DNA from 4 places in the Paenibacillus sp. FSL R5-0928 genome. Region 4 is predicted to be linked to each of the others. Evidence: riboswitches for the same ligand, from Rfam matches in the RefSeq annotation. Region 4 holds a riboswitch; each other region holds the start of a gene.
The links. A riboswitch is a leader RNA that binds a small molecule or an ion and turns the genes downstream of it on or off. The one in region 4 is predicted to bind cobalamin.
Positions count from the first base shown of each region.

Region 1 (7,604 bases), 170 kb from region 4:
CTAAAGCAGCGGATGAGACTCAAGTGGCTACTCCAACGGCTCAAGTAGAAACCACAGCACCTTCTGCAGAAGCTACTACACCTGCGCCTACGAATAACGCAACAGAACAACCCATGACATCTGCGTCACCCGGTTCAAATACTGGGGAACTTCCAGAGGGAGTGAGCATTCAGAGAGTTATCAAGGATGTTTCGTTAAAAGATAGCTATCATAAAAAGGTTGAACTGTTAAGCGACGGTGGCAAGCGGGTTACCATTACAGATCAGAATCAAAAGATTGTTTTGCAGCAGATTGAATATGACGGAAGGATCACTGCGGTTAAGGATAAACAGATTACCGTTCAAGTGGAGGGCGGTAAAGAGCAAACCTTAACGATTCCTGATCATATAGTCATTGAAGATGAAGACAAGCTCGGATTAAATAATGGCGTTGAAATCGAGTGGACGGTAAATGCAGACGGACAAATCGAAAGCGTGGAACTGGACGATTAAAAATTTACCGAGGTGACTGGATGAAATTTCTAATCGTACTTGGTAGTATTATTGTTCCCATTGTCATGCTGATGTTACAAGGTAAATCGATAAAGTGGCGTATGGTATTCAATGTTGCTTCGGTCTTAAGTGCGATTATCTTTGGAAATATTTCCGCTTTGGCGATTTACGAAATATTAAGGGATCATGCTGTATTTATGACCTCGATCCATGCGATATTTTTAAATCCAATGTTTCTTATTACCGGAGCCTATCTTGGCGTTTATTTAATTTATCGGTTGATGATAATTTCGTATGACGAGGTTAATATGTGATGGGTACAATACAAATAGGGGTGTTCCCGCGTAGGGACACCCCTATTTGTGTTGTTAACAGGACGGATGCTTAAGAGGACTTTCCTACAACGTTTGCTCCGCTCTTCGTGATCTTGTAGGTGATGATATCCCCATTCCAGAAGTGGAATTTTAGGATAACCTCGCCGTCTTTAACATCTTTAAAGAACGCGGGAAGCAGCTTGATTTCTTTAGTGTTATAAGAAGGTGAGAAGGTATTGCCGAATTCCTTAAATGGAGTCCAGTCCTGCGGACCTGCATTGCCACCAGCGGTATATACAGCTTCCATTGTGGCAAGCTGGTTACCATTAAAGGTGGTCGGAATGGCAAAGGATTCAGTCGTGCCTTTTGCATCGCTTAATTTAGCTGTGTCATACACAATCACCTTAAGTCTCCACGCAACACCCTTGTTGAATTTCAGAGTCAGCACGGCATTTTCACCGTATTTTTGGGAAGCTGTGAGCTTTTTGAGTTGGCTGGCTTTGAGGATGAGCTCCTCACCATTTAATGTGTAATCTTTACCTTTGGTCAGATATTTTCCGTTGGCACTAATGGTGGTTAGCTTATTGCCGTTCAGGTTTAGCTTAACCTTGGTATCTTTGATTTGTGCACCTTTTTTTAGGTAGACCAAATCGCTTTCGGTGCTGGAGGAACGCTCCTTCAGACCAGACATTAATACATTGTGGAGTTCAGGATCAGACCACTTATAAGTTTTACGATTGAAATGCTGCCCGTTATCCCAGAGCATGGAAGTCATTTTCTTTTCTTTCAAATAATAAGTCAGATACTCGAAGAATTTAAGCTTCTCGCCCTGTTCAATCACACCCGTGTCTTTATCGAAACCTAATAAACCAAATTCGCCGACGATGACAGGGATGCCTTTAGCTACAAATGTATTGTAAACGTTATCAAAAGTTTGAGTGATATCGTTTTTTGTATCTTTTTCAAATGTGGTGTAGCCGGCAATGTTCACACTAAAAGGCCAGAAGCCATAGAAGTGAACGGTCGCAATAATATTCGGATCGTTTAGAGCCGTAATCGTCTTATAGAGATGATCCATTCTTGTTTGTGTAGGTGAAGACTCTAATGAAGGCAATACAAGTGGGCGGAGGTCGTTTTTCCCACCGGATTTCCGCACGATCTGATAGAAGGAGTTATTGAGTTCAGTAAGCATTTGCTCCATTTTTGCTTCGTCTGTGCTTCCACCATCGGTGAACCGAGGCTCATTTATGCTCTCGAACATCAGCTTATCGGATTTGTCCTTAAAGCGATCGGCAATTTGAGTCCAGGCTGCATTATAACGCGCCAGCGTTTCATCGTGTTTTTCTTCCATATGGCTTACCCATAGCCAGGAATCATGATGGACATTAATCATGACATAAAGCTTGGCGTCCAGTGCCCAGCCGACAACTTCTTCCACACGGTCGAGGTAGGCTTTTTCTAGGGTATAGTCTGGTGCCGCACCCATGTGAGTATCCCAGGTCACAGGAATCCGAATACTTTTATAGCCTTGAGCGGCGATCTTTTTAATAAGTTCTTGGGTCACACGAGGATTGCCCCAGGAGGTTTCGTCCTCACCTGTAGCATCTAAAGTATTACCGAGGTTCCATCCGGGCTGCATTTCGTCTACATAGGATTGGATCTTACTCTTTGGCGCTGCCTTAGCTTGTTGCTCATCCTTAGTTGCAGCTGCAGCCATGGATGAGAACAGAGAGAGCAGAAGAGCGGTGACAAGTGTCAATGATAAGAAGGATTTCTGGATTCGCGTAGTCATTGAATTCTCCTTTGTGAGATAAATTTAGGATGCTTGGACCTGGCTTTGACGCTGTACTTGGTGGTTAGATGAACACGAACACCTCCAATGTTATTTTTGTAAACGCTTTCTGAATATACCCTAACATAGAATTCACTCAGCGAGTACCTTACTAATTTGTGGCAAATTCATATAAGAATTAGTGATTTAAATTAATTTTCCCCACAGTTGGATAAAGAAATCATTTAAATATCCCTACTCGTAGAAATTGGTTATTCAATAGGATTATCTCTAGCTGCCCGTTATACAAAAAAGAAATATAACATGACAAAAGCATATATATTAGATATGATGAAGCATGAAAATTTAAAATTAGAAATAGGTGCCAACTATGAATGTTGCGGAAGTACAATCATAGATTGGTTAAATGGAAAGCGGGTGTGAATCCCGCGCGGTCCCGCCGCTGTAAAAGAGGAGTCCTTGCAAAATGCCACTGGGAAACTGGGAAGGCAGCAAGGGTGATGATACTTGAGCCAGAATATCTGCCTTTTTCTGTTACACCATCAAACTCTACGATCGATAGAGAGGTGCTTGAATAGTGTTTGCCAGCTAGTATTGTGGTTCACTATCTTAACCTCTTGACGTTTATGTTGAGTGGTTTTTTTTGTGGTTATAAGAAAGTTTATTCTGTTTTTTATCATAGGTATGAAGGGAAGGGTTATGGAAAAATGAAGAAAAATAAGTTTTTAGCGTGGTTACTCATTGTAGCTGTATTTATCACGACATTCTCTACAAGTGTTATCCCGGCTCAAGCAAATGGAGCAAGCTCTACCCTTAAAGGGTATGTATCTGTATCCGTAGAGAAATTCACCTTAGGCCAAGGGTATATTAAGGAACCTATTAAAGTTCCGATTTATGAAGGCGATAATGGCGCATCTTTAATAACACGTGCGCTAGGAGATGGGAATTATAGACATTTAGGAAATATAGATAGTGGTTTTTATTTATCAGAAGTTAAAGATAGTGGCAGAAGCGAAGTCAATATTCCACAATATATTTTAGATATGATTTCAGCCGATGGGAATACAGTCGGCACTAAAGCAGACCCAGAGTGGTTAAGTCAGTTTGACTACACCTCCATGTCGGGTTGGATGTATGCAGTAAATAATGTGTTTCCTCCGTTTGGGATGACCGATTATAAGCCTCAAGACGGTGACATCATTCGAACTCAGTTCACCACTTATGGCTATGGTTCTGATCTTGGTGGCTGGGGAGAAATCCCAGTTCAACTTGCCAATAAGGATGCTTTAACTGCGGAAATCGCCGAGATTAACAGTGACCCTAATAAAGAAACTATTTTGGACAGACCAGTAGTACAATCAGCAGTTTATCAAGCCTATTCCGTGCTCGAAAATATGGCAAGCTCTCAAATAAGTGTAGATCATGCGCTTGTAGGGCTTAACCATGCATTAGATATAGAACCCCCTGTTATTACTGTAAGTGGCATACAAGATAAACAGGAAGTATCTAATAAAGATATAAGCTTCAAAGTAGCTGTCACAGACAATGTATATAGTGACATCATTCCAGAAGTGAAGCTGAATGGTGTTACTTTATCACCTGCGAATGGGGAGTACAAAGCTTCTCTGAATTCAGGCAGTAATGCAATTACTGTAACGGCTCTTGACGGAGCTGGAAACAAAACAAATGTAACTTATCAAGTTACTTACAAACTGGAAACTACAGTTGCCGTCAAACAACAGTTAGATAAAAGCCTTGCCTATATTCTAAACACTGTAAAGAATCCGTCGTTTGGTACAGGTAGTGGAGAATGGTCGATCCTTTCTCTGGCTCGGGCGAACTATACAGTACCTAACGGCTATTATGATCTCTATTACAATAATGTAGCTACGAAAATAGCATCGATCATTAAAGAGGATGGAAAACTCGACGCCAATAAAAGCACAGAGAATTCCAGAGCAATTCTAGGGCTTACCTCTATCGGAAAAGATATCACGAATGTTGCGGGATATGATCTGAGAAAAGCACTGGCTGATTATCAATATATCCAAAAGCAAGGCAATAATGGTCCGATTTTTGCTCTGATTGCGCTAGATAGCCATAACTATGAGATTCCTGTAGTTGAAGGAATTACAGAACAGACCACAAGAGAAAAACTAGTTCAGTATATTTTAGATAAAGAGGTTAAAAAAGGTACAGCAGAAGCTGGTGGCTGGGCATTAGGCGTAACCAAAGCAGATGTCGATATGACTGCGATGGCGATGCAAGCTCTTGCACCTTATTATGCAACCCGTGATGATGTAAAAGCCGCCGTGGATCGGGCCATCCAATGGCTGTCCGATAACCAAAACAATCAAGGCGGATTTACAAGCTGGGGAAGCACTAGCAGCGAAAGTATCTCACAGGTAATTGTAGCCTTAACTGGTGTAGGTGTAGATCCGCACACGGACGCTAGATTTGTTAAAAGTGGAAATTCGCTTATTGGTGCACTGCTTAGCTTTGCTGCACCTGAGGGTGGATTTAAGCATATCCTCACAGGCAAAGTGGACAATATGGCAACGGACCAAGGTACGTATGCACTTGTGTCTTATGATCGTCTGATCAATCATAGCAGCCGTCTCTTTGATATGAATGATGTGAAAGTGGAACAACCAGAAGAACCGGGGCCTGGGCAACCAGAGGGTCCGAAAGAATTTCCGTTACCTTCTGGGGAGAACCCGAAAGTTGAAATCCCAAATGACGCTAATGATTATATCGTTCCGATCAGCACTGGAGATAGCAACAAAGAAATCACAGTAGCTATTCCGGAGGGAAATCAATCGAAGGTTAGTGTCAATTTACCAAGTAACAGCGACCTTCCTCAGATAGAGGCCATAAAAGGTAACGTATCTGTAGTCATTCCTAAGGGTGCAAAAGTTACAAGTGGGGATGCCTCTGCAATTGAACTGATTTCAGCTTTAACCGGTGCAGAATCTGCACTAAAAGATAGTGTGAATCAGATTATTCCGGGGGACAAGAAGCTTGATAACATTCTTCAAACATTTTCCATGGGTGGTAGTGCAAGAGTAGAATTCAGTCAATTTATTACGTTAACCTTTAAGGACCTTAAAGGAAAAGAAGCTGCTTATATTCAAAATGGCACCCCTCATGCCATTCAAAAATTTGCAAGTGATGACTTAGGTTTTGCAAGCGGTAAGTCTGAGTATGCCTATGATAGTGGAAATGATTTAATCGTAAAAACCAATCACTTCACTGACTACATTGCTTATGCTTCCAGTGCAGTACAAACACCTGGCGGCGACGGTGGTAACGGTAATGGCGAAGGTAATGGTAGTGGAAATGGTGAAGGAAATGGCAGCAACAATGGTGGCGGAACCACTCCATCGAAACCATATGTAATCCTGTCCGTGGATAAGCTTACGATTAATAAGGGATATGTTGTTCCATCTGTACAGGTAGAGCTACAATCTGGTGACACAGTGTGGTCTGTACTAAAAAGAGTGCTGGATAGCCGCGGTATCGACTATAGAGATTCCTGGAACAGTGACTTTGGAAGTGTATATGTTGAATCCATAGCTGGTGATGGGGAATTTGACCATGGCAGCGGCAGTGGATGGATGTATAATGTGAATGGGAAATATCCTAATTATGGTGCATCTTCATATGACCTAAGTGCCGGGGACAGAATTCAGTGGCGTTATACTACGAATTTGGGTGTGGATCTAAATGCACCGATACCAACGATGAGCCCAACCCCAACGCCTAAGCCTGGTGCTACTCCGGCTCCTGGTGGGGGAGCTAATCCGGAAGGCAGTGGTGATCCAAATGTGAGTCCATCTCCAACAGTGACTCCTAAGGATCCTACCCAGAATACGAATGATATTAAACAACTGTATACAGATGCTGATAAGATCTCTTCCTGGGCCTATTCAGCGATTGAAACAGCTACAGTAAAAGGATATATCCAAGGTAACAATGGTCAGGTGAATCCGAAGGCTTATATCACAAGAGCGGAGTTCACTAAGATTCTCGTTTCTGCATTAGAACTTGATATTAAGAGTGATAAAGGCATTACCTATAAGGATGTCGCTCTAGGCGATTGGTTCTATCCATATGTGAATGCTGCGCATAAGGCAGGTCTAATCACAGGCTTTAATAATGAATTTAAGCCAAATGACAAGATTACTCGTGAGCAGATGGCCGCAATTATCGTCAGAGCATTGGCCATCCCGGCGACGAAGCCAGGAACAGCGATTAAAGATATCAACACAGTATCGGCATGGGCCAAAGCAGATGTAGAGACCGTTGTTGCGACTGGTTTGATGTTAGGCGATGATAATCAATTTAAGCCTAAAGAGCTTGTAACCAGAGAAATGGCGGCTGTTGTAGCTACTAGAACCCATGATTATAAGAGTGGGAACAAAGTGGTTAGTCCAACTATTCAGAATTCAGCAGTTAGTTCTTATATTCAGAACACAGCTGCCTTTTTGCAAAAAACAGTAACAAACCCGGTCATCTCCTCGGTTGGCGGGGACTGGACAGTCTTCGGGCTGGCACGTTCAGGTGTGAAGGTTCCAGATAGTTATTACACTAAGTACTATGCAAATGTAGAAGCGACTCTTAAAGAAAAATCAGGGAAGCTGCATAGCGTAAAATATACGGAATATGATAGAGTTATTTTGGCATTAACTTCAATCAACAAAAATATTGATAAAGTGGCGGGTTATAACCTACTGGAACCACTCGCGGATTTTGATACTGTAATTAAGCAAGGTATTAATGGACCTGTGTTTGCTCTCATTGCACTGGACAGTAATCATTACGAAATTCCAGTGGTTAAGGATGTAAAGACGCAGACGACTAGAGAGATGCTCATTAATTATATTTTGGGCAGAGAGATCAGCGGCGGTGGATGGGCACTCGGCAGTAATGCTACAGCGGCTGATCCAGATATCACGGGGATGGTCATTCAAGGCTTAACACCTTATTACAAATCCAACGCCAAAG
Region 1 is NZ_CP150225.1:910,939-918,542, forward strand. It holds gene MKZ16_RS03960 (hypothetical protein) at 1-491, shown strand, start outside; gene MKZ16_RS03965 (transposase) at 557-805, shown strand; gene MKZ16_RS03970 (cellulase family glycosylhydrolase) at 876-2,597, opposite strand; cobalamin riboswitch at 2,940-3,141, shown strand; gene MKZ16_RS03975 (S-layer homology domain-containing protein) at 3,305-7,604, shown strand, end outside.
Region 1: linked by a shared signal. The riboswitch ahead of MKZ16_RS03975 (S-layer homology domain-containing protein) and the one ahead of MKZ16_RS04645 (DUF4430 domain-containing protein) in region 4 are both predicted to bind cobalamin.

Region 2 (7,604 bases), 3.1 Mb from region 4:
GAGACAGCTAAACACCATGGTTTTTCTGGAAAATATGATGATCGGCACCTCTGCCATCCTGACGGGTACCCTTCTCGGGTTACTTCTGGGCAAATTATTCCTGATGATCGGATCCACTTTTTTGGGAATTCCCCTGTTAACCTTTCATCTCCCATGGCAGGCACTTGTGCTTACGATCTGCAGCTTCGTGTTATTGTTTTTTCTGATATCGCTTTGCACCTTTGTTTTTATCGGCAATGAGTCACTGATGCGTCTGTTTCAGGGAGAACGTAAGGCAGAAGAAGAACCCAAAGTATCGTTTATATTGTCATTTATCTCTGCTGTACTGCTGATCAGTGGTTATTATATGGCGGCTACTGCAAAAGCTGCTTCCGTAGAGAAAGTCATGTTTCCGGTCGTTGCGATTACGGTTATCGGGACGTATCTCTTTTATACCCAGCTAAGTATTTGTGTGGTTAAGCTGCTTAAGGACATTCGGCGCTTGTATTGGCATCGTACGAATATCATCACTTTATCGGGCTTGTCCTACCGCTGGAAAGAGAATGGCCGAATGTTTTTTATGGTGACGATTGTATCCGCAGTCTCCTTCACTTCAGTAGGGGTATTTGCATCGATACATACACTTTCCAGAGAGCTGAAATTGGATTATCCTGCAGCAGTGGGTTATGTAGCTAAAGGAAATCAGGCGGATGAACCCTTTGATCAGCATCTGAACGAAATTAAGGAAGAGCTCAAGACGCACGGACTCCCTTATGAAGCGCTTAGTATCCCGATTAAATATGCTGAGGTCGAAGCTCAGACTGGACCCGATCGCACTTTACGCCTTCCCTTGATTGCTTTTAGTGATTATAATCTCGCCCTGCAGCGTGCAGGTTTCACAACGGCTGAGCGTGCTCTGGTGGGCAACGAAGGTCTGGTGATGATTGGTTCACAGCGGGATCGCAGTTTAACAGAAGGCAGAGTAAAAGCGGTCTATTCCTTGCAGCAAGGACTTGCCATTAAAGAAATAGGTTATACCGCGCAAGTCCCCATTGCTGAATATTTATTGCCGGAGCTGGATGGTAGAGATGGCGGGGATTTTAGTGGTGTCGTGATCAGTGATGAGCTCTACAGCGCTATTGATCCCGTGCAGACGGATCTTTATACAGGTTTTTATGTAGAGGATTTTCCACAGACGGTAGGTATCGCAGATGATCTTGCCCATAAAGGCAAACAGTCCTATGAAAGTGATTCTCCGTATGCGATTGTGATCAGCGGCACGCTGTTTGAATTTCAGAAAACATTGTATAACACAATGCTTTTTGCTTCATTGCTGGTGGGTACTGTCTTTTTTATCGCGGCAGGCAGCTTTCTTTACTTCCGGTTATATACCGATCTTGATCATGATCGCAATCAATATTCCACTTTGTCCAAGATGGGGCTTACGGATAAAGAACTCAATCGAATAGTCACAATTCAGCTCGCTCTATTGTTTTTTGTGCCGGTCGGAATAGCTATTTTACACAGTGTGTTTGCCTTTATTGCGCTTCAACGGTTGTTCTACTTATCTATCGCAACGGAGACAGGCGCGGTGTTACTCGGATATTTGGCTGTTCAAGGACTATACTTCTTTTTTATTCGCAGCCGCTATTTACGCAACCTGAAGAAGAACTTGATATGAGAAATGGGGGTAACAAGAATGCAAGCATGGATTACAGACTTTATGGAGCAGTTTGGTTACTTCGGTATTTTTCTGATGCTGGCCTTTGAAAATATATTTCCACCAATTCCTTCAGAAGTGATCCTGCCCTTTGGAGGGTTTATGACCACTACGACGAGCTTAACTATACCTGGTGTAATCATTGCTGCCACGGCTGGATCACTACTGGGTGCAGTAATTCTCTATTATATTGGCCGATTATTGGATGTGAGCCGGTTAGAGAAACTGGTTGAACGCTGGGGGGGCCTAATTCGCGTCACTAAAAAAGATATCCACAAGGCTGACGCCTGGTTTGATAAATATGGCTATTGGACTGTATTGTTTTGTCGGATGGTTCCGCTGGTCCGCAGTCTGATTTCGATTCCGGCGGGAATGTCAGGTATGAAATTTGGAGTATTTATGATCTTCACAACGATTGGCACATTGGGATGGAATTTGCTGCTTGTGCTTATTGGCGCAGCTTTGGGCGAATCCTGGGAGGACATTGCCATGTACATGGATGTCTACTCCAATGTGGTCTATGTACTAATTGCTGGCGGATTAGTTATTCTTGGGTTTCTGTACTTCCGCAAACGCAGCCGGAGAATGAACATTGAGGGCTAAGCGGGTGGAGGACTGATAATAGAAATGACTATTAAAAAGGAGGGAAACACATGGAGCTATTAACGATTATTAAAGCCATTATTTTGGGGCTTGTTGAAGGTTTAACCGAATTTGCTCCAGTATCCTCCACGGGTCATATGATTATTGTTGATGATATGTGGCTGAAATCACAGGAGTTATTTGGACAATATACGGCAAATACCTTCAAAATAGTTATTCAACTGGGTTCTATATTAGCGGTTGTTGTGATTTTTAGAAATCGATTCATTGATCTGTTGGGCTTAAGGCGTTTCAGCCGTAAGCAGTTGGACCCTGTAACAGAGAAGCTACCGCAGTTAGAGCAGGGCGGGCACCTCAAGCTGACACAGGTTCTGGTAGGGTTAGTGCCTGCAGGTGTGTTAGGTGTTCTGTTTAATGATTATATTGATGAGCATTTATTCTCTACCTCAACGGTGTTAATTGGTCTAGTGATCGGGGCTATATTAATGATTATTGCGGATCTGTTTGGGCCGAAGAAGATCAGAACTGAGAGTGTAGATCAGATTACATACAAACAGGCACTTGGTGTAGGTCTTGTACAGTGTTTTTCGTTATGGCCTGGATTTTCACGCTCGGGCTCGACGATTTCTGGTGGCGTAATCCTCGGGATGAGCCATCGTGCCGCTGCTGATTTTACGTTTATTATGGCAGTACCCATCATGGCAGGTGCCAGTCTGTTGTCACTGATGAAGAACTGGCAATATTTCACCATGGACGCGCTGCCGTTTTTTATTGCAGGCTTTATTAGTGCCTTCCTATTTGCGCTGTTATCGATGCGTTTCTTCTTAAAACTGATCAATCGTATCAAGCTCTTACCGTTTGCTATATACCGTATAATTCTTGCTGCTGTAGTATATTTCGTATTTTTCTAAGTCCGTTATAAGGAATCGATATAACAGAAGCCCCAGTAATCTATTGCAGATTGCTGGGGCTTTCACGTATGATGACATCAGATTAAGACACTCAAATGATGAATGATATCGGAGACAGGTGCTGACCGGAAAATAGTAATTCGGTAGGCTTAATAGGGAAATTCGGTTCGAAGCCGATGCGGTCCCGCCACTGTAACGGAAGAATCTCGAGCAACAGAGGTCACTGGCAATTTACTACTGCTGGGAAGACTGCTCAAGATGTTGACGCCGCTAGCCAGGAGACCTGCCTGTTTCAACAGCACTGCTTCACCTACGGAAGATAGGGAGGTGTTAGACGTTAACCATGGGTATATCATGGGCGTCTTTCCCTTTGACTTTTTTAGGGAAGGGCGCTCTTTTTTATAGGAAAGCAAGTAGTTTTGGAGTTTGAAATAAGAGATTGAAGAGGGAGTGTATCGAAATGACGAATAAGGTAAAAGTAAGCAATCTTGGATATCCGAGAATCGGAAAGAACCGCGAATGGAAAAAGGCACTGGAGGCATTCTGGCAGGGGAAAATAAATGAGGAGCAATTCCGCTCCGAAATGGCAGCAATCCAGCTGCAGCATTTGAAGACCCAGCAAGAAGCAGGAATTGAGCTTATTCCGGTAAATGATTTTACATTTTATGATCATGTGTTGGATGCGGCTGTTATGTTTGGAATCGTACCTCCACGGTATGCGTATGATGGCGGCGACATCGGGCTTGATCTTTATTTTGCAATGGCCCGTGGTAATGCTGAGGCTACTGCCTGCGAGATGACCAAATGGTTCAATACGAACTATCACTATATCGTTCCAGAGATCGGCACACAAACACCACGCCTGACTGAAAACAAACCTCTAGCGGCTTATCGTTTTGCTAAATCGCAGGCAGGGATTGAAGGTAAACCGGTACTTTTAGGTCTGTATACCTTCCTTAAGCTGTCCAAAGGTTACGCAGCGGCAGATATCGCCAAGATTGCTGCACGTTTTGTTCCAGTCTATGTTCAACTGCTACAGGAACTGAAGCAAGAAGGGGTAAGCTGGGTACAAATCGATGAGCCAGCGATTGTTACAGGCATAAGTAAAGAAGAATTAACACTGCTTAACTCGATATACACAGACATTGCCGGCTCCGTGCCGGGCTTGAATATTATTTTACAGACGTATTTTGAAGCTGCTGAGCCGCTGGAGGCACTGCTAGAGCTGCCTGTTCAAGGCTTGGGTCTTGACTTTGTGCACGATGGTGGAACGAATCTGGCTTCCATCGAACGTCTTGGCTGGCCGAAGGACAAATGGCTGGGTGCCGGAATTATTGATGGACGGAACATTTGGCGTTCCGATTTAGACGCTAAGCTGCAACTGGTAGAAAAGCTCAGCGTTCATGTACCGCTTGATCGTCTTATTCTTCAGCCTTCTTGCAGCCTGCTGCATGTCCCAGTCACCGTTCAAGGTGAAGTGAAGCTGAAGGCGACAGTTAAGAATGCGTTAGCCTTTGCCGATGAGAAGCTTAAAGAGCTTAGTCTGCTCGGAGCAGCCGTCGCAGATAAAGGAGAAGCTTCTCAAGCAGCGCTGGCCGCTAGTCGTGAAGCTATTGCAGCGTTCCGCGCACTACCTGAGCGTGGCCGTAAGGATGTGGCGGAGCAAGTGCTTGCACTTGCAGCTCTACCAGACCAACGCAGTCTGCCTTTTGCTGAGCGCTTAAAGGTGCAGCAAGAGAAATGGCAGCTTCCACTTCTGCCAACCACTACAATTGGTAGCTTTCCGCAGACAGTCGAAGTGCGCCAGGCGAGATTGAAATGGCGTAAAGGGGTCTGGAATCAGGAGCGTTATGATGGATTTGTTCGTGAGCAGATCGCGGATGCAATTACCTTCCAAGAAAAGCTAGGTCTGGATGTTCTGGTCCACGGCGAGTTCGAGCGTACAGATATGGTGGAGTTTTTCGGAGAAAAGCTGGATGGATACTTGTTTACTAGTAATGGCTGGGTTCAATCCTACGGTTCCCGTTGCGTTAAGCCGCCGGTGATCTACGCGGATATTGCATTTATACAGCCTATGACTGTTAAAGAAAGCGTCTATGCACAATCGTTGACGAAGCTTCCGGTTAAAGGAATGTTGACGGGCCCTGTTACTATCCTCAATTGGTCATTTGTACGTGATGATCTCAGCCGGGAAGAGGTAGCCAATCAAATTGCTCTTGCCCTTCGCCATGAGGTAAAAGCGTTGGAAGATGCAGGCATCGAAATGATTCAAGTGGATGAGCCGGCTATTCGTGAAGGACTTCCGCTAAAGGCAGAAGACCGTGAGCATTACCTGAACTGGGCAGTGAAGTCGTTCCGTGTTGCCACGAACCATGTGAAGGCTACGACACAAATTCATACGCATATGTGCTATAGCGAATTTAATGACATGATCGATTCAATATCGGCTATGGATGCTGATGTAATCTCCATTGAGACTTCACGTAGCCATGGTGAGCTGATTATCAGCTTTGAGGAGCAGGCCTATGATAAAGGAATCGGTCTTGGAGTGTACGACATCCATAGCCCGCGGGTTCCAGCTGTCGAAGAAATGACTGCGAATATCGATCGTGCGCTGCGGGTGCTTGACCCTGAACAGTTCTGGATTAATCCGGATTGCGGTCTGAAAACGCGGGGCTGGCAGGAGACAGAGGATGCACTACGTAACATGGTAAGAGCTGCTGCTATTGCGAGGGAAAAGACAGGGGTTATTGCTTCTAAATAGACTTAAATAAATTAGAGCCAGGGTAATTTACCCTGGCTTTTTAGTTCAATTATTTTTTTGTAATCAGCTACTTGATAATAATTCTCAATCTTGTTAGAATGAAAAAGAAAAAGAAGGAACCGTGGAGGGTCCCTTTAGGCATTTACTTATTTACTTTCGAAAGTTTTGCAATCTGTTTCTTCTGCGCGTTTTGGTTCTTGGGAGCTGTGGAAAGCTACGAAGATCGATTCAGCGCTGCATTTGTTCTCTTCTGCCCAGTGGGTGCAGGAGTTAACTTCACAAACTACGTCTTTTGCCATGAGGGTTCACCTCCCCTTTTAGTAATTGACAGTATCATTCAAAGAACGGCTCTGTTCAGCAAGGTGGAGCTTGTCTCAGCAAAGCCGTGTCACGCCCTCATTCATTATGAATAGAGGGTATTTGGATTTTTTTACTAGGTTAGACGTGGTAATTGTACCAAATAATGAGTTTGTAAGCAAATGAGTTCTTTAACTTTCGGGACCCCTCCCATATAAAAAATATGTCCAATAAGAGTCGAAGAAATGCGGCTTTTTGTGTATTTCAACAAGAAAAACCAAAAGAAATTTACCGAAATTCCATATTCCAGTGCAACCTTCCAAGTTTTGGGGCGTCAAAGAAATGAGAGACGGAAGAGATCTGTATAGAACATGACATTCCGTAACGTTACAATGCTAGGGATTACCACTACATTTTTGGAGGAATGAGAATGCGCAAATGGGGTCTGCATTACTTATGTTTATTAATTCTTGCGGTGGTATTGGCAGGTTGTGGCTCGGGTGATAACAATTCGGCAGCTGACAAATTAGCTAGTGACGGCGGAAATACGAGTAATTCTGCTGCAGCAACAACTGAGCAATCTTCAAAAGCTACATTAGCGGATAAGAACACCTCAGCAGAGGCTGAGACAGCAGCGGGAGGCAACGAAGCCCCAGTTGAAAAAGGTTTGACATCAGAGAACACGGATCAAGCAAACGCGGGATTCACGGGCAGTGATGTCGTGGAAGGATTGAACAAGAAGCTTATCTATCATGCCAATCTGACTATGGAAGTAGAAGACTACGGTAAAGCTCAGACTGAAATTCGAAACATGGTAACGATGGCTAAAGGATATATTATAGAGTTTAACGAGAACATGTCGCAATATGAGCAAGGGGGGACGTTTATCCTTAAGGTGCCAGCCTCCGGATTCTCTCCTTTTCTGAATAATTTGGAAAAAGTAAAACACGAATCGCTACAGCGCAGCATTCAAGGTCAGGATGTCTCGGAGGAGTATATTGATCTAGAGTCGCGTCTGAAGGCAAAGCAGTTAATGGAAGCTCAATATACTGAGTTTATGAAAAAAGCAACGAAATCAAGTGATCTGGTCGCCTTTGCAAACGAGCTTGGTTCGATTCAAGAAACGATTGAGCAGATCAAAGGCAGAATGCGATATATAGATCAGAACGTATCCTTTTCAACGGTAGAGCTTAGAGTGTACCAGACGGATGAGAGTTTAGCTGTGAAGGAAAAGGCAGAGCAAGGTCCATTGCTGGAACGCGCATCAGATGCTTTAAAAGGAAGCCTGAACGCACTATCTGTTATGTTTCAGTGGCTTTTTGTAATTCTT
Region 2 is NZ_CP150225.1:5,123,781-5,131,384, reverse strand. It holds gene MKZ16_RS23230 (FtsX-like permease family protein) at 1-1,660, shown strand, start outside; gene MKZ16_RS23225 (DedA family protein) at 1,679-2,302, shown strand; gene MKZ16_RS23220 (undecaprenyl-diphosphate phosphatase) at 2,353-3,213, shown strand; cobalamin riboswitch at 3,313-3,519, shown strand; gene metE (5-methyltetrahydropteroyltriglutamate--homocysteine S-methyltransferase) at 3,674-5,977, shown strand; gene MKZ16_RS23210 (DUF1540 domain-containing protein) at 6,124-6,276, opposite strand; gene MKZ16_RS23205 (DUF4349 domain-containing protein) at 6,705-7,604, shown strand, end outside.
Region 2: linked by a shared signal. The riboswitch ahead of metE (5-methyltetrahydropteroyltriglutamate--homocysteine S-methyltransferase) and the one ahead of MKZ16_RS04645 (DUF4430 domain-containing protein) in region 4 are both predicted to bind cobalamin.

Region 3 (7,604 bases), 540 kb from region 4:
TATCAATCGAACTATAATACTTGGTAAGCAAAAGCCCCACCTTAAACTGGTGGGGTTTTTCATATTCCCAAACACTTGTAAAATCACTTTGTGATATTAATGGTAGAAGAAACAAACGAGGGATAATGGCTAGCTGTAGAAGTGCTTTCACCGAAAATTCATTCCTTAGTTCATAGACTACTTGAGCTTTGTCTTGTTTGGTGATTTCCCCTTGTTTTGAACCTCTAGTTTAATCTGTGCAGGATATGATGTATAGCCCTTTTTAAAAGCTTCTTTCCCATGATGTTCATATTGATTAATCCAATTACTGTATGACAATTAAATAGAAGAGAGCTGCTAAAACAAACCGGTATAGAGCAAACCACTCCAATCGAAGTCGCTTAATCAGTTTGATGAACGTCACTACTGCAATCATTGCCACAAGAAAGGATGTCGCAAAGCCAATTAACATTAGAAGTAAATCGTCAGAACTCAGCAAATCACGACTATCGTACAAATCCAACAAGCTTGCACCAAACATAACTGGCACAGAAATAAGGAATGTAAAATCTGCGGCGGCTTTTTGGCTAGTGCCAAGCAACAGGCCACCTGAAATTGTCGAACCTGATCTCGAAAATCCCGGCCATAACGCCAAGCATTGGAACAGACCAATTCCGAAAGCCTGTTTATAATTAATCCCATCGATAGTATCAGCGGTTTCAGTCCGCCTATTTCGCGCTGCAATGATCATCAACACGCCACCAACAACTAGACCGATCAAAACAGGGGTTGGGCCAAATAATTGGCTTTTTATTGTGTCCTTGAAGAGAAGATATAGGATTAATGCTGGTAACATAGCCAAAATCATATGAATGACATTTAATCCTTTGCTTTTGGAAAAATCCATTCTAATCATATTAACCCCAATTTCCAAATACCTTTTCCAATAAAGAATTAGAACTGCCATCACTGCACCCAACTGAATAACAATTTTAAAAGTTATTGCAGCATCTCCCTCAAAGCTAAGCAAATCGCCTGCTAAAATAAGGTGTCCAGTAGATGATACTGGTAAAAATTCAGTTAAGCCCTCTATTATGCCAAGTATTATTGCTTTAATTACGTCAGTCATCAGTGGATTGTCCCCTTTCGGAAATAAAATCATTTAATTTCCAGTATAAGGGAGACACGTAAACTTCCCCATCGATTAACCTAACAATATTCAATTCAGAATGACATAATTGTCACATTGCTCATTATTTCAGTCTTAAGGGGGCTTTGGTTTGCAAAACACAAAATATTAAGTATAATGTTACTGTCGAAACGCTAAGGCGTCTGTACAGGATGGCTACCTGGCACTGATGATGGCAGGCCAAGCGCTTTATAAAGTTTTCTTTATGTGTATTTATACTTTAGGAGCGTGGTTATCTATGAAAATTAATATTACCGCACATTTTAACATTGATATTACTTTATCTCTTCATCTGTTAGCCGTAGCCAGTCTTGCTTATGAACTCAGTTCACTGACGAGCTCGTGAAATTCGAGCGAAAAGTATCTGTACTAAGACACCTTGTGGTGTCTTTTTTTATTTTTATAGTAATTACCATCTAACCAATCTGCCCCCGCAAGAGAAAAGCAGCTTATGCTGCTCCTCCTCCACCATCCTTCATTCTGACTGCTGTCAGCTTGCGACACGCCTTCCATCTGCTCGACAGTGACCACTAGTCATACCGTTTTCATTAGCGATTTCGCCATGTCTTATCTTTTAGAAGAATGTTAGAAGCCAGGGGATTTAATGAAAAATGACGCGGTCCCGAACCCTCGGAAATCCGCGCCACGTATGGTTTTTTGGGATGCTGGTGAAGGGAATTGAACCCCCGGCCTACGCATTACGAGTGCGTTGCTCTACCCCTGAGCTACACCAGCTTAAGGCTGATTTTTCTGTCAAACAAAAAATATTATACAACTTTCAGCCAGAAACGCAAGCCTATTTCTCCCTGTTTTCCGCCCTCCTAAACTGCTAATCCACCTGTAGCTTACGCTCCACAGACTCTAACTTTCCACGGCTAGTGGAGGGTTTATCGCGGCGGTCGTCTATTTTAAGTGAGGTAGAGACACGTTCTGCACCTGCGGCAAAAGGAGACTCATGCAAAGCTTCTACCGCGGCAAAAATGCGTTGCAGAGGCCCTTCGATGATCGTCCCCATGGACGTAAGTTCATATGTAATCCCTTCTACTGTCTTCAGCACCCGCTGCATATCCGCAACATAGCTGCTAAGACTGGTACTGCCTGTTCCAATTGGAATAACTGTAACTTCAGCAATAGGCATGAGAATACCTCCTCGAAATTTTATAGTACCTATCTTCTTCCATTGTAACAATTCCACCGCTCTGTCACAAACTAAGCAAGATTATCCTCCCTTATCTTTTCTATTTCTTCTGATTACTTCAAAATATGACTTTGGGCTAAGAGTATTTTCTCATGCGCAAATTCTAGGGTCATCTGCACTATATTTATGGACTCTTTGTGGCATCTTTTCGGACAATTTATGAATCATTTCGCATCTCCCTGTGGATCAATTGTGGATTACTTATGGACAGCCTGTGGATCATTTGTGGAGTACTTTTAAAGAACCCGCTCCCCGCGCGGGTTTTCTAAAAAACTGTTTACAAACACAACATCTTGGGTTATTTTTATCTAACGACAACAAAATATAGTGGAGACAGGCGCTTTGATCCTTAACCGGATTTAGAGCTTAATAGGGAAGCGCGGTGAGAATCCGCTGCGGTCCCGCCACTGTAACCGGATGGCCTTCTTAAGCTTCTGGGAAGCTTGAGAATCCACATCTCCCGGCAGATGCCACTGAGGGTTAGGAACACCCTTGGGAAGGCGCCGAGAGATCCCACGGAAGCCAGGAGACCTACCTGTTTCGACGACACCAACTATTGATGCCTGCGAGGAACAGGGATGGTGTCCGCATGCGGTCATCTACGTAGAGACCTCTGCAAATATCCGTGTGGATATTTACATAACGCATCGGGCATTTTCTGCCATCCTCGGGTAGGGGATGCTTTTTTTATGTAATCAGAACAAATATACGACTGCTTATGGCAGTCCAACTTCCTATGGATATATGGATTTGATGATAGATGTTTTCTTTTATACTGAGAGGAGAGCTGTACAATGACGTTGTTGGAGAGACAATTTAATGGAGTAGAAAATGCACGGGAAGTTCTTTTAGAAGAGCTCATTGATTTAGGCCGGGATATTATCGACAGTCGGGATATGGACCTATTGCGCGAGAATGCCAATTTGAATGGAGAGAGTTTCTCCGGTAAAATGAGCAAGTTCGGCAGTGAATATTCAAAATGGTACGCCCGCAATTTTACGATGCCGCCGCAGCTAGTGCAGGCTATTGATGACAATGTCGTCTATGTGCATGATCTGGATCAATACGCGATTGGAACGACGAACTGTATTTTTATCCCGTTTGATAAACTTCTCCGTGAAGGTTTCAATACCGGCAACGGCAGCGTTCGTCCTCCGAACTCAATAATGACAGCTATGTCTCTGGTAGCGATTATTTTCCAATCCCAGCAAAATGCTCAATATGGTGGTGTATCCGCCAATAAACTCGACTATGATCTGGCACCTTATGTAACCAAATCCTTCGCCAAGCTGTTCCGCAAGGGTCTGGATTATTTTGAAGAAGGACAAGCTGATGAATCTTTGGGCGAGATTACGATGAGCCGGACCGATCTGGCGGAGTTATATCCAAGAGCGTTCCGTTTTGCACTAAAGGAAACCGAAATCGAAACCCTGCAAGCGGCTGAAAGTATGGTACATAATCTGAATACCATGTCCAGCCGATCCGGTGGACAAATACCGTTTACCAGCATCAACTACGGTACTTGTACTTCACCAGAAGGTCAGCTTGTGATCAGTTCTCTGCTAACAGCAACTATGAACGGACTTGGCAGCGGAGAAACACCAGTGTTCCCGATTCAAATCTTCAAATGCAAGCAAGGAATCAATCAACAGCAAGGCGATCCTAACTATGAACTGTTCCTAAAAGCGGCTGAATGTTCTGCGCGCAGACTATATCCAAACTTCGCTAATCTGGACGCTCCGCTCAACTTGCAGTATTATGATCCAAGTGATCCTGATACGGAGTTCGCTACAATGGGCTGCCGAACCCGAGTGCTCGGTGACCGTTTTGGTCGTAATCATTGCTCTGGAAAGGGCAACCTTTCCTTTAATACACTGAATCTGGTTCGGCTAGGTCTGGCACACGGCACAGTAACAGGCAGACGTACCGTCGCAGACGAAGCTGGCTTCTATGAAGATCTAAATCATTATATGGATATTGCGCTGGAAGGACTTCTTCATCGGTTCCACATTCAAACCGCACAAAAAGCTAAAGCTTCCGATTTCATGATGCGAGAAGGCGTCTGGGAAGGCGGCGAGCATCTTGCACCTGATGACACTGTAGGCGATCTGCTAAAGCATGGCAGCCTGTCTCTTGGCTTCATCGGTATGGCGGAATGTATGAAAGCTATGTACGGCAAACACCATGGCGAGGATATGGAAGTTCATGCCAAGGCGCTGGCTATTGTGCGTCATATGCGGGACTATTGCGATCGGAAAAGTGAGGAACTGGATCTCAACATCACTCTGTTCGCAACTCCAGCAGAAGGTTTGTCCGGTAAATTCACAAAAGTTGACCGCAAGGTACTGGGTTCCATTCCGGGCGTAACCGACCGTGAATATTATACGAACTCTTTTCACATCCCTGTATACTTCGATCTGGGTGCTGCTCAGAAGATCAGCTTGGAAGCTCCTTTCCATGAATATTGCAATGCCGGGGCTATTTCTTATGTCGAATTAAACGGCAATGCCCGCAATAACCCATCGGCTTTTATCAAAATCATTAAATATGCGCTCGAACAACAGGTCAGCTATTTCAGCATTAACCATCCGATTGACCGCTGCTCCAGCTGTGGATACGAAGGCGTAATTGGGACAAACTGTCCTTCCTGCAACGCACATGAGAATGACGTGCACATCCGCCGTTTGCGCAGAGTTACAGGTTATTTAACCGGCGACTATCAGACCCGCTTTAATGCCGCCAAACAAGCTGAAGTACGGGATCGCGTTAAGCATCTATGAATATTTGCGGTTACTATCCGGAGTCGATTAACGAGGGAGAGGGCATGCGGGCCGTCCTCTTTCTCAGCGGCTGCCGCCATCGTTGCCCGGGATGTTTTAATCCCGAGACATGGAACTTTAAATATGGAGAAGTCTTCACCTTAGAACGACAACATGAAATTATTGCAGAAATCGCCGCTAACCCTTTGCTGGATGGTCTGACACTGGCAGGCGGCGATCCTTTTTTCTCAGCAGAAGAGTTGCTGGGGTTCATTCATGAGCTTCGCGCTGTACTGCCAGGCTTCTCAATCTGGATTTACAGTGGTTATACGTACGACGAACTTACAGCCCTTCCCGGTACACCGGAATGGGATCTACTTAAGCAGTGTCAGGTGTTAATAGATGGAAAATTTGTAGAAGAACTGAAAGATACTACGCTTCTCTACCGGGGAAGCTCCAACCAACGCATTATCGACATTCCGGCCAGCATGAACGGCTCGGAGGTCTTTCTGTGGCAGCCTGCTGCGCTATAATATATCAATTTTTGATATTGAAAATTAATTTGAAATAAGAAGGGATGAACTAACCATGCCGCAATTCGTAGTAAAACCGGATAATCGCCAACTGGCTTTTGATGAGAACCGTCTTTCCGTCTACGCTGACCGTATTCTGGAAGGTCTCGATCAACTAAATAAAGAAACTTTGCTGCGTGGAGTGAATTCCAAACTGCGTCGTGACTCGGTAAGCGGAGAAGAAATCAGCAACGCCTTCACCATGAGCGCTCTAGAGCTTGTAACAAAAGAAGAGCCTACCTGGAAGTTCGCAGCTGCCCGCGCCCTTCTGACAACCCTTTATAAAAAAGCTGCCGTTCATCGCCGCTACAAAGCTTATCCAGAAGAGCCTTACGGTGAATTGTATCCACTAATTACGGATCTCGTGAAAAAAGGAATCTATCGCGAAGAACTTCTAAGTCATTACACCAAAGAACAAATTATCGAACTAGGTGGGTGTATCGATTATACACGCGACCTTTTGTTTGACTATATCGGTCTGCTTACGCTATCCGACCGTTATTTGGCGCATGATTTTGACGGCCGTGTGATGGAGCTTCCACAAGAACGTTATATGATTATTGCCATGTACCTGATGCACCGTGAGCCAGCTGAGAAACGTCTTGAGCTTGTAAAAGAAGCTTATTGGGCTATGAGCAACATCTACATGACTGCTGCTACACCTACAATGTCTAATGCCGGCAAAAAGGTCGCTGGACAGCTATCCAGCTGCTTTATTGATACTGTAGACGATTCCCTAGAGGGTATCTTTGACTCCAATACAGACGTAGCACGTCTAAGCAAAATGGGTGGCGGCATCGGCGTTTACCTTGGAAAAGTACGGGCACGTGGTTCGGATATCCGTGGCCACAAGAACACAAGCTCCGGCGTAATCCCTTGGATTCGCCAGTTGAACAATACAGCAGTCAGCGTAGACCAGCTGGGCACACGTAAGGGTGCTGTAGCTGTTTATCTTGATGTATTCCATAAAGATATTCTCGCTTTCCTTGATCTTAAGCTGAACAACGGTGACGAGCGTATGCGTGCACATGACGTGTTCCACGGGGTCTCCCTGCCTGACCTGTTCATGGAAGCTGTAGAATCGCGCAGCCACTGGAACCTCTTCTGCCCTCATGAAGTGAAAAAGGTCATGGGCTGGACTGATAAAAATGGCCGTCCACTAGGATTGGAAGATTTCTACGATGAAGAGCTTGGCAAAGGTACTTTCCGTGAAAAATATGCTGAAGCTACAGCGAACCTGGAATTATCCCGGATCACTGTTCCTGCGATCGACATCATGAAACGGATTATGAAATCACAGCTAGAGACGGGTACACCGTACATGTTCTACCGTGATACCGTGAACCGGACCAACCCAAACCGTCATCAAGGTATGGTTTTCTCCTCCAACCTGTGCACAGAAATTATGCAGAATCAGTCTGCAACAGTAATTGAACAAGAAGAATTAGTAACTAAAAATGGCCAGACCCGGATCGTTATTTCCAAAATCCCTGGCGACTTCGTAGTCTGCAACCTGAATTCAATTCACTTGGCACGGGCGATTCCAGCTGGCGTATTAGAAAGACTTGTTCCGATCCAAGTCCGTATGCTTGATAACGTAATCGACATTAATAATATTGAAGTTCTGCAGGCACAATACACGAACAGCCAGTACCGCGCAGTAGGTCTTGGCACATTCGGCCTGCATCATCTATTGGCACTCAAGGGCATTCGTTGGGAATCCGATGAAGCCGTAGAATATAACAATCATTTATATGAACATATCAACTACCTGTTGGTTCGTTCGAGCATGGAGCTTGCCCGTGAAAAAGGCCGTTATCCGAAATTTGCTGGCTCCGATTGGGAGACTGGCGCATACTTCACTTCCCGCGGGTATGTTAGCGGTGAGCAAGAAGGTAAATATGTAA
Region 3 is NZ_CP150225.1:536,906-544,509, reverse strand. It holds gene MKZ16_RS02395 (hypothetical protein) at 1-27, shown strand, start outside; gene MKZ16_RS02390 (undecaprenyl-diphosphate phosphatase) at 305-1,108, opposite strand; tRNA gene MKZ16_RS02385 (tRNA-Thr) at 1,832-1,903, opposite strand; gene MKZ16_RS02380 (MTH1187 family thiamine-binding protein) at 1,998-2,306, opposite strand; cobalamin riboswitch at 2,685-2,920, shown strand; gene MKZ16_RS02375 (anaerobic ribonucleoside triphosphate reductase) at 3,161-5,146, shown strand; gene nrdG (anaerobic ribonucleoside-triphosphate reductase activating protein) at 5,143-5,658, shown strand; gene MKZ16_RS02365 (ribonucleoside-diphosphate reductase subunit alpha) at 5,714-7,604, shown strand, end outside.
Region 3: linked by a shared signal. The riboswitch ahead of MKZ16_RS02375 (anaerobic ribonucleoside triphosphate reductase) and the one ahead of MKZ16_RS04645 (DUF4430 domain-containing protein) in region 4 are both predicted to bind cobalamin.

Region 4 (7,604 bases):
GCCTCTTGATTATGATTACTATCAGCAATCTTTATAATGTTATCCCGCTGTGCACGATAATCTGGCAAAAAGGACTCATACTCTTTGATTTTACTTACAATAGCAGGATCATTATACTGAATCGCTTTCACCTTGTTCATAAGTTCATTATTATCCTGAACCTTCACTTGAATACTCTCAGAAAGTTCTTTGTTTTTGCTGGCATTTACGCTAATCAAACGCTCCAAAAGATAGGATTCAATAGCCCGATTATTCGTACGCATCTGCCCTACGTAAGAAACAGGCAATAAATTTTCATTATATGTCTCATTTGTTTTTTCGGCCATTCGGGTCATCGTGATGATGCCTATGCCACCTACAACATTCACCATGATTACAGCGAATACCAAAAGCAACCCTATTTTGTATTTCACTTTCAAATTTTTCATCTACACTCCGCCTTCACATTATCTTATGATCTATCTATTTTTATCGGTCGGAAGGGCTAAGAGTTTGATGATTTTTTAAATATTGTGTCGAATAAAAGTATATATTGTCATAAAACGACTTTTCCAAAAAAATAAAAGGGCGGGCACCCGATCCGCTATTACTCCGAATCCCTGTGCCCGCCTAATTAATCATTCCTCTTCCTTATTCTCCAGAGGTATAGTACCAGTACAAAGTATCACCGTTCTGCAAAATATAACTGTCTGCACTGATGCTTGGATCAGCATCCCGGTTCGTTTTATACTTCCATCCGCTGCTTGGGCCTCCGTCAAATTCAGCCAATCCGTCAATAGATTTCACGTAGATGCTTCCAACGTTGCCGGATGATACTACCTTGGTGCCTAATTGACTGACTAGTAAGCTATAAGCCGTTTCGCCCTCTTTTAGAGCTACTGTTGTACTGGCTAGGATGGTTCCCTTCCGGCTATCTCCAATCACTGAAAGGGTAGCGGTAGCTTTAACTGGAGCAATAACAGACGATCCAACAGTCAGAGACTGAGTATAACGCGCTACGCTCGGTACGCTGTCTTTAGCATAGCCGGTAACAGTCATTGTATAGCTATTTGCCGGGAGACCCCCATCAACAACAGCTACACCTTGTTCATTCGTGATTACCTTCTTATCACCAATCGAAACCTGCACACCTGCTGCTGGTGAGGTAACCGGATCAGAAGTGAAACTGTCCTGATTCCACACCCACTTTTTCTGAGAAACCTTTACGGTAAAAGCTTCATTAGCTTTTGGCTGCGTTGGGGAAAGCGCCACAGAATCTATAACCTGTGTATTTTCACCTGCATAATAGACAAGCACACGATCGGATTCCTGTAGTTCGAACGCATCCATACCCACACTTGGATATATCCACTCCCCGCCGCGTGATACTACGAAGCTCCACCATCCGTCGTAAGTACCTTGCGAAACTCCATGGATACCTGATACAAAGTTGCCATAAGACGATTTGGTGATATCTACTTTAAAATCATCGGTAGACCCTAGTTGCTGCAACGCTTCAAGAGCATTGGAGGCTTTTAAAGTCCCTTCACTAATCAATCCTTCCGGGCCTTCAACGGTAAGTGAAGCTGTTACATTCTTAGAAATTACCTTTATAGCTTTTGTATATTTAGCAACCGTTGGCGCTTTACCTTCGCGGTAGCCAGTTACAGTCAGTGTATAGTCACCTGCGGGCACATTTCCTGAGAATACGGCCTCACCTTTAGCATTCGTCGTTACCGTCTGAGCTCCAATTTGGACCTGAACACCCGCAGCTTTTGCAGTTACAGGAGAGGAAGTGTTCGTAGCAGCGTCCCATTTCCACGTCTTACTAGTTACAATGACGTTAAAAGAATCGCCCTCTTTAAGATTTGCTTTGGAAAGGGTAACGGAATCCACAAGCTTAGTGTCATCTCCGGCATAATAAACCAGTACCTGATCTGAATCTTTAAGTACAAAATCACTCATGCCTACATCGGGATTAATCCATTTTCCGTCACGTGATACAACATACATCCATCCGTCATAACCACCAAAGCTTCCAGCAGCAATACTTCCGATGCCAGTCACATAACTGCCCGAAGGATTCGTGATCGGCAAGTTCGTTTGAAGCGCCAGCTTCTCTAACGCTCCAAGTGCGTTGCCAGCATAGGCGTACCCTTGTGCCAACGTGGCCCGTGGTCCCTCAATCGTTACAGGAGCGTAGATGAGTGAGCTCTGAACGGAGGATTTGGAAAAATCGTATAGCTTACTGTTGCTTCCTTTATACAGCAAATTATACGCAACCAGCGCCTGAAGTCCTTGCTCTGTCGCCAGAACATTACTGCTTCCACCACGGCTATGGGTGAAGCTACCATCAGCTAGACGATAGCTGAGCAGGTTCTCCATTAGATCCACTTTGTTTTTGGTGTATTCTAATCCACTAGGATCAACTCCAAAGGATGTGAGTCCAAGGATTGCTTGTGCACTACTTTCAGCACTGTCACCGTAACCCCCATGGCTATCTTGAGCTGCGGATAACCAGGCTACGGCTTGTAGCCCTGCTAAGTAGGCTTCGGGATTATTTTTATGTGCCGCCAGAGCCGTCAAGGTTATCGCTGTCATATCAGGCTCACTTGTGCCTGAGGTTAGTGCAAAGCCCCCATCTGGATTTTGTTTGGAGAGAATCTCCGTAAGGAGCTTATCCGCCGTCCATTTCGCGTCACTTGGGATATTATATTTACCAGAATCCAGCGCAAGTAAAGCATATACCGGATTATTAAGCGTCTGTTCACTGAGCTTGCTGTTATTATAAATTTTCTCAATCAGATTATAGCCAGGAGTTGATCCATTACCAGCAAAGCTAGTAGGATCTGCACCAATCGCTCTCACTGCGAGCACGATTCGAGCATAATCGGTGACATTGGCAAAATTCCCAGCTGCCTCTTTTACTTTTTTCTCAAGCTCTGAATGGTAACTAGCTGGCAGCTTGTACCCTGCTTGCGCTAAGCCAATGGCTTGCCAATCTGATTGTACGCCACCTTTCAAGAGATATTCTGCAGCCGCATAAGTCGCATCCGCAACATTAATCCGCTCCGCAGCAGTTGCCTCCAGACCGGCGCCAGCGCTCGCTTCTGCAAATATTTGTCCTGCCGGAGCAAGAGATGTTCCTAGAATTGAAATGACCATGAATAAGGCCAGCCCAAGTGCTACAAACTTGGAAGACATGATTTTCTTCATTGTTTAACCTCTTTCTGTATAAGAATGGGTACTGCTGGGAATAAGACGCATAACATAAAGACCGCCCCTTTGGAGGGCGGTCAGGGAAGATTACAAATCGAGGCTGCGGCGCTTGCTTCCTGCCGATAGTCCATCTGTATATGTTCCACATTCTTACCCCACGAAGAATAGAAACGCTCACAAAAAAGGCAGGTCTCCTGGCTAATGCTTCATCGCTGTTCTTCACCTTCCCACCCTACCTTCAGGGCAGTGGCTTATAGAAGAAAAACTCCGCACATACAGTGGCGGGACCGCGCCGGACTCATGCACCGGACTTCCCTTTTAAGCAGACGACTAGATTGATAGAGTCTGCACCTTTTCCAGTATGTAGTATCTTATTTTGACATCCATAATCATATCTATTAATACATAGCATGTCTATAGAAAAGCTTAGTATGGGCAGCAAAAAAATGAACAGCAATACACCACCTGCCGGTAGGTGTTGCTGTTCAGAAAGCTTGTTATTCGGCTGTTCCTTCCGGACTTGCAGTTGGGGAAGGTTCAGCACTTGAATCAGAAGCTGGTGGAATATTAGGGTCGGGATCTACGATCAATGTAAATCTTCCGGCTTTAATCATACTTTTCTCTAGAATTGTCGCTCCAGGCTCCAATGTAACCTCAACCTGATAGGAAGGTTGTTCCCCTTCAGTCACAGCTGTTGCGGAAGGCAACCCAGTGCTGTCCTCAGTATCAGAGGAAGGCGTAGGAGACGGAGAAGCATCAGCTACAGCGTTAGTAGCGTCTGCACCTTCTGCTATTCCTCCAGTAGTGCCAGCGGCATCTGACTCGTCAGCGGCGTTTCCCTCATCCGTCCCATCCGTTGACGGCACTGGACAAGTCCCATTCGTAGCAGCGACCTTAAAGCTTTTATCTATCTCTGTAGACGAAGACATTAAACTAATCTCAGTCGGTTGAAACTGCACACAGTCATCTGCACTTGCGAAGGTGAACACCAATATGCTGCTCCCCTTATCTCCTTCGACGCTCTGATCCTTCAAGTATACTGAAGCCGGAGGCAGCACATTGCCTGCACTCTGAACAGGGGTCGGCTCAGGGCTTGTCCCCGGCAGAGCCGTCTTCGTATCATCCGGACGCAACATACTGAATACGATAATTGCAATAATCACCAGAATACCCGTAATGGAGCCGGAGATTAAGAGTCGAAATCGGCTGCGGCTGATCCAGCGCGCCAGCGGGGAAGCCAGTTGGGAGCGGGCTTCATTGTACACATTTTGCAGAGCAGGCCGAGCTGCCGCGACATAGTTCTTTCGGAATTCCCGATTCTTGAACGCTTCACGATCACTGCTCAGGAAATACTTCAGAATCGCCTTACGGTAACCCGGTTGCAGCTTTTTATTCGAAACCGTAAATAAAGGATTGCCTTGCGACCAAGCAAAAAACCGATAGATGATTTCTTTGTCGGAACCGGCTTTACGCTTTAACAGCTCCAGAAGCGCATCGTAATCCAGCGGACCCCCTTCACGCTGAGTTGTATAGTAGAAGGCTAGCGGAAGCCGTTCAAAGGGTTCCAGAACACGCGCCTCTTTTAGCAAACGACGACCCAGTAGCTGCACATCGTCTAGTTCCTGCGGAGACAATCCTGCAAAAATCTCCTCATTCGGCTTCTCTTCACCAAACCAGCGGTAAGCTGCACGCAGCGCATTCTCTTTCTGCTTGCTAATCCTATCCAGTGGCGGCTGCCAATCGACAACATTACCATACCGTAAAAAAACTACCTCCAGAAGCTCCTCCTGCGTCATATCGGAAAGCGATAAGCGGTTCAGTAAGAATCTATCTGCTGAAGCAGCAAGATCCTGCATTAGGGAGAGTGCCTTAGGAGCAACTCCTGTTCCTTTGCGGCGATCTTTTTCTGCCTTATCTACAATTTCATGAATTTCCGCTACAGAAGCCACCGGATCATGTTCCAGCTGGAGCTTTTCAAGCAAATAATCCTTCACAGCATTTTGAGCAAAAGACTGCTCTAACGCCACTGGCAGGAACCGCCCCCAATGGAGTACAAAGCTCAGTATATCCGCAGATCTGGACGCCGCAGCTAGTCTTGATTCCATATAAGGCTCAAGTAGCTGCTTACGGAAATATGTTTCAGACATCACGCGCTGGAAGTAGGCTGCACTTAACTCATCATTACTCTCAATGATCCCGTAAGCGGCACTCAAGATATCCTTGCGGCCCGCTTCCACACTATGAAGCATCCCATTGATGAAATAATCCACGATTCTGACCCTGTAATTGTGATCCTTAAGTACAAAATACTCCTTAAAGCATTCCATAATCGCCGGATCTGGCACATTCCTTTGCCGAATCAGATCAAATTCCCGGTCGAACCGTTCTAAGAAAATATCGTTCAAGCGGATTCTAGAATGAATTGCACCGTCTGGTTTAAGGTAAGAGAGCAAACCACTTAGCACCGCACTCTTATTCTCCGTATATAAATGCTCGTTCCCTTGCTCAATCTCATAAAATATAGCCAGCTCATTATAGAAAGCAAGGGATAGCTTATGCTCAGGACTCTCTCCACGCAGAATCTGATCGGCGAAGCTTACAAAGTCGTTAATATCTCCTGGATTCAGCAGTAACAGCTTCCACACCAAATCAGCATAAGGCTGGTGGGACTCACCAAAATCGACATTTCCCATCCGTCCGGAAGCCAAATCGAAGGTATAATCCTTCTCAATACTGCGATCACCGGGACGCAGCGAACCTTTTTCCACAAAGCTAAGATGTATATATTTACGGCTTTGCGGTTCATTCGCATACGTAATCACGCCTAATCTACGACGGAATTCATACGGCAGCACGCTATACAGAATTTCTGTAAGCTCCACCGCCCGCGCGGACAACTCCGTGATAGGTACGTTTAGAGCCACGTAGATTTTTTTCTTACCTGCTACAGAGAGCATCACAGCTTGCAATAACGCCTTGAATATCCCTTCATCAATCCCTAACAAGCGTAAGCCTGCGATTGGGTCAGGGCTGCGGTCTGTGCGAACAACTGGAATAGAGGGCAGCTCCGGCAAAGTTCCACCAAGCTCTCCAGTATAACGCTCTGCAAAATCAGCATGCAGCCAGTCCCCATAGCTCTGGACTATTTCTTCGGAACGTGAAGCAGGAACTACATAGTTATGTGCAAAAAAGGCGCTTCGTTGGCCTGTGAAATCGGCCGCTTGATAACGACTAAGCCCAATAACTGTATCCCCGTTCTCGGCATGAAATAGGTGCAGCGCTCCAGGATATGCAGCCTCATCCTTCTCCCCACGCGCGGTCAACTCCGCAGGAGCATCGTAGAGGCAGAAGGGATGAAGGATTTTTTTCACAAAATTATTGTCTAGACTATCTGATTTCGCTACCGTATCGAAGCCTTCTGTGGAACGAAACACTCCGCGACGTTCGCGGGTATACATCTGTTGGGCGATTGTTGACCCTGAGAAACCATTCACGGGCCGTCGCTCCCCTCAATATACTTCAGCTTATGCAGCAGCCAAATAAAAGGCTCGTCTACACGAATCGGGCTTACTACACCCTCAATCTTTTGATTCACAGGATTGCTGCCCAACGCAGATACTGCAAAATAACCCGTATTCGCGAAATAAACATCCATCGTATCTTTAAAGGGTCTGTCCACCTTACCAATAAATCTGCGAATTTCCCCGTCGATGTTATGGAACTCGTCCATGTTTAATGTTTTGCGATGAACATAGTTATTGAACACATTGCTGTTGGACTTGATATAATCGCCATCCTCATCCTTCAGCGAATGCAGCATATCACTTTTTGCAAGTACAACCGCTGTTGGAATGTCTGTCTTACTCTTTTCCTGATAGGCAATAAAATCACCGAACATCGTCAGCACCACATCGCGCGGCTCGTCATATTGTGAGACCCATTCTCCGGGACGGTCACCGATGTTAATATGAATCTTTTCACGGATAGAACGGATTTGCAGCGGATCGACCATAAACAGAATACCCGCAGAGTTCTTGATATGCTGACCATGAAGTCCAAGATAATCCTGATCCACCATACCCTCACCTGCTACATCAAAGAATACAAGTGTCAGTGGCGGTTTATTTTCATCCTTAAAGACAAACTGAAAGATAAAAGGCTCCTGCATTTTTTCCTTCTGTGTAGAAGCCAGCAGATCCCCGCGCTCAAAAAGCGGTTCTTCATACAATGTACGGAACTTACGGCTAATCTCTGCATTAAGCGGCATACAAGCGGCATCAAAATGACCTGCTGTAGTATGCTGCAATGTGTGGATCAGCGAGGTCATATACACTGATTTCCCGACTTGGGATGCCCCTATAATCGAGATGATGTTACTTGGCACCTTCCCGGCAGTCACCGGCAGC
Region 4 is NZ_CP150225.1:1,077,911-1,085,514, reverse strand. It holds gene MKZ16_RS04650 (methyl-accepting chemotaxis protein) at 1-428, opposite strand, end outside; gene MKZ16_RS04645 (DUF4430 domain-containing protein) at 631-3,195, opposite strand; cobalamin riboswitch at 3,365-3,568, opposite strand; gene MKZ16_RS04640 (hypothetical protein) at 3,696-6,692, opposite strand; gene MKZ16_RS04635 (hypothetical protein) at 6,689-7,604, opposite strand, start outside.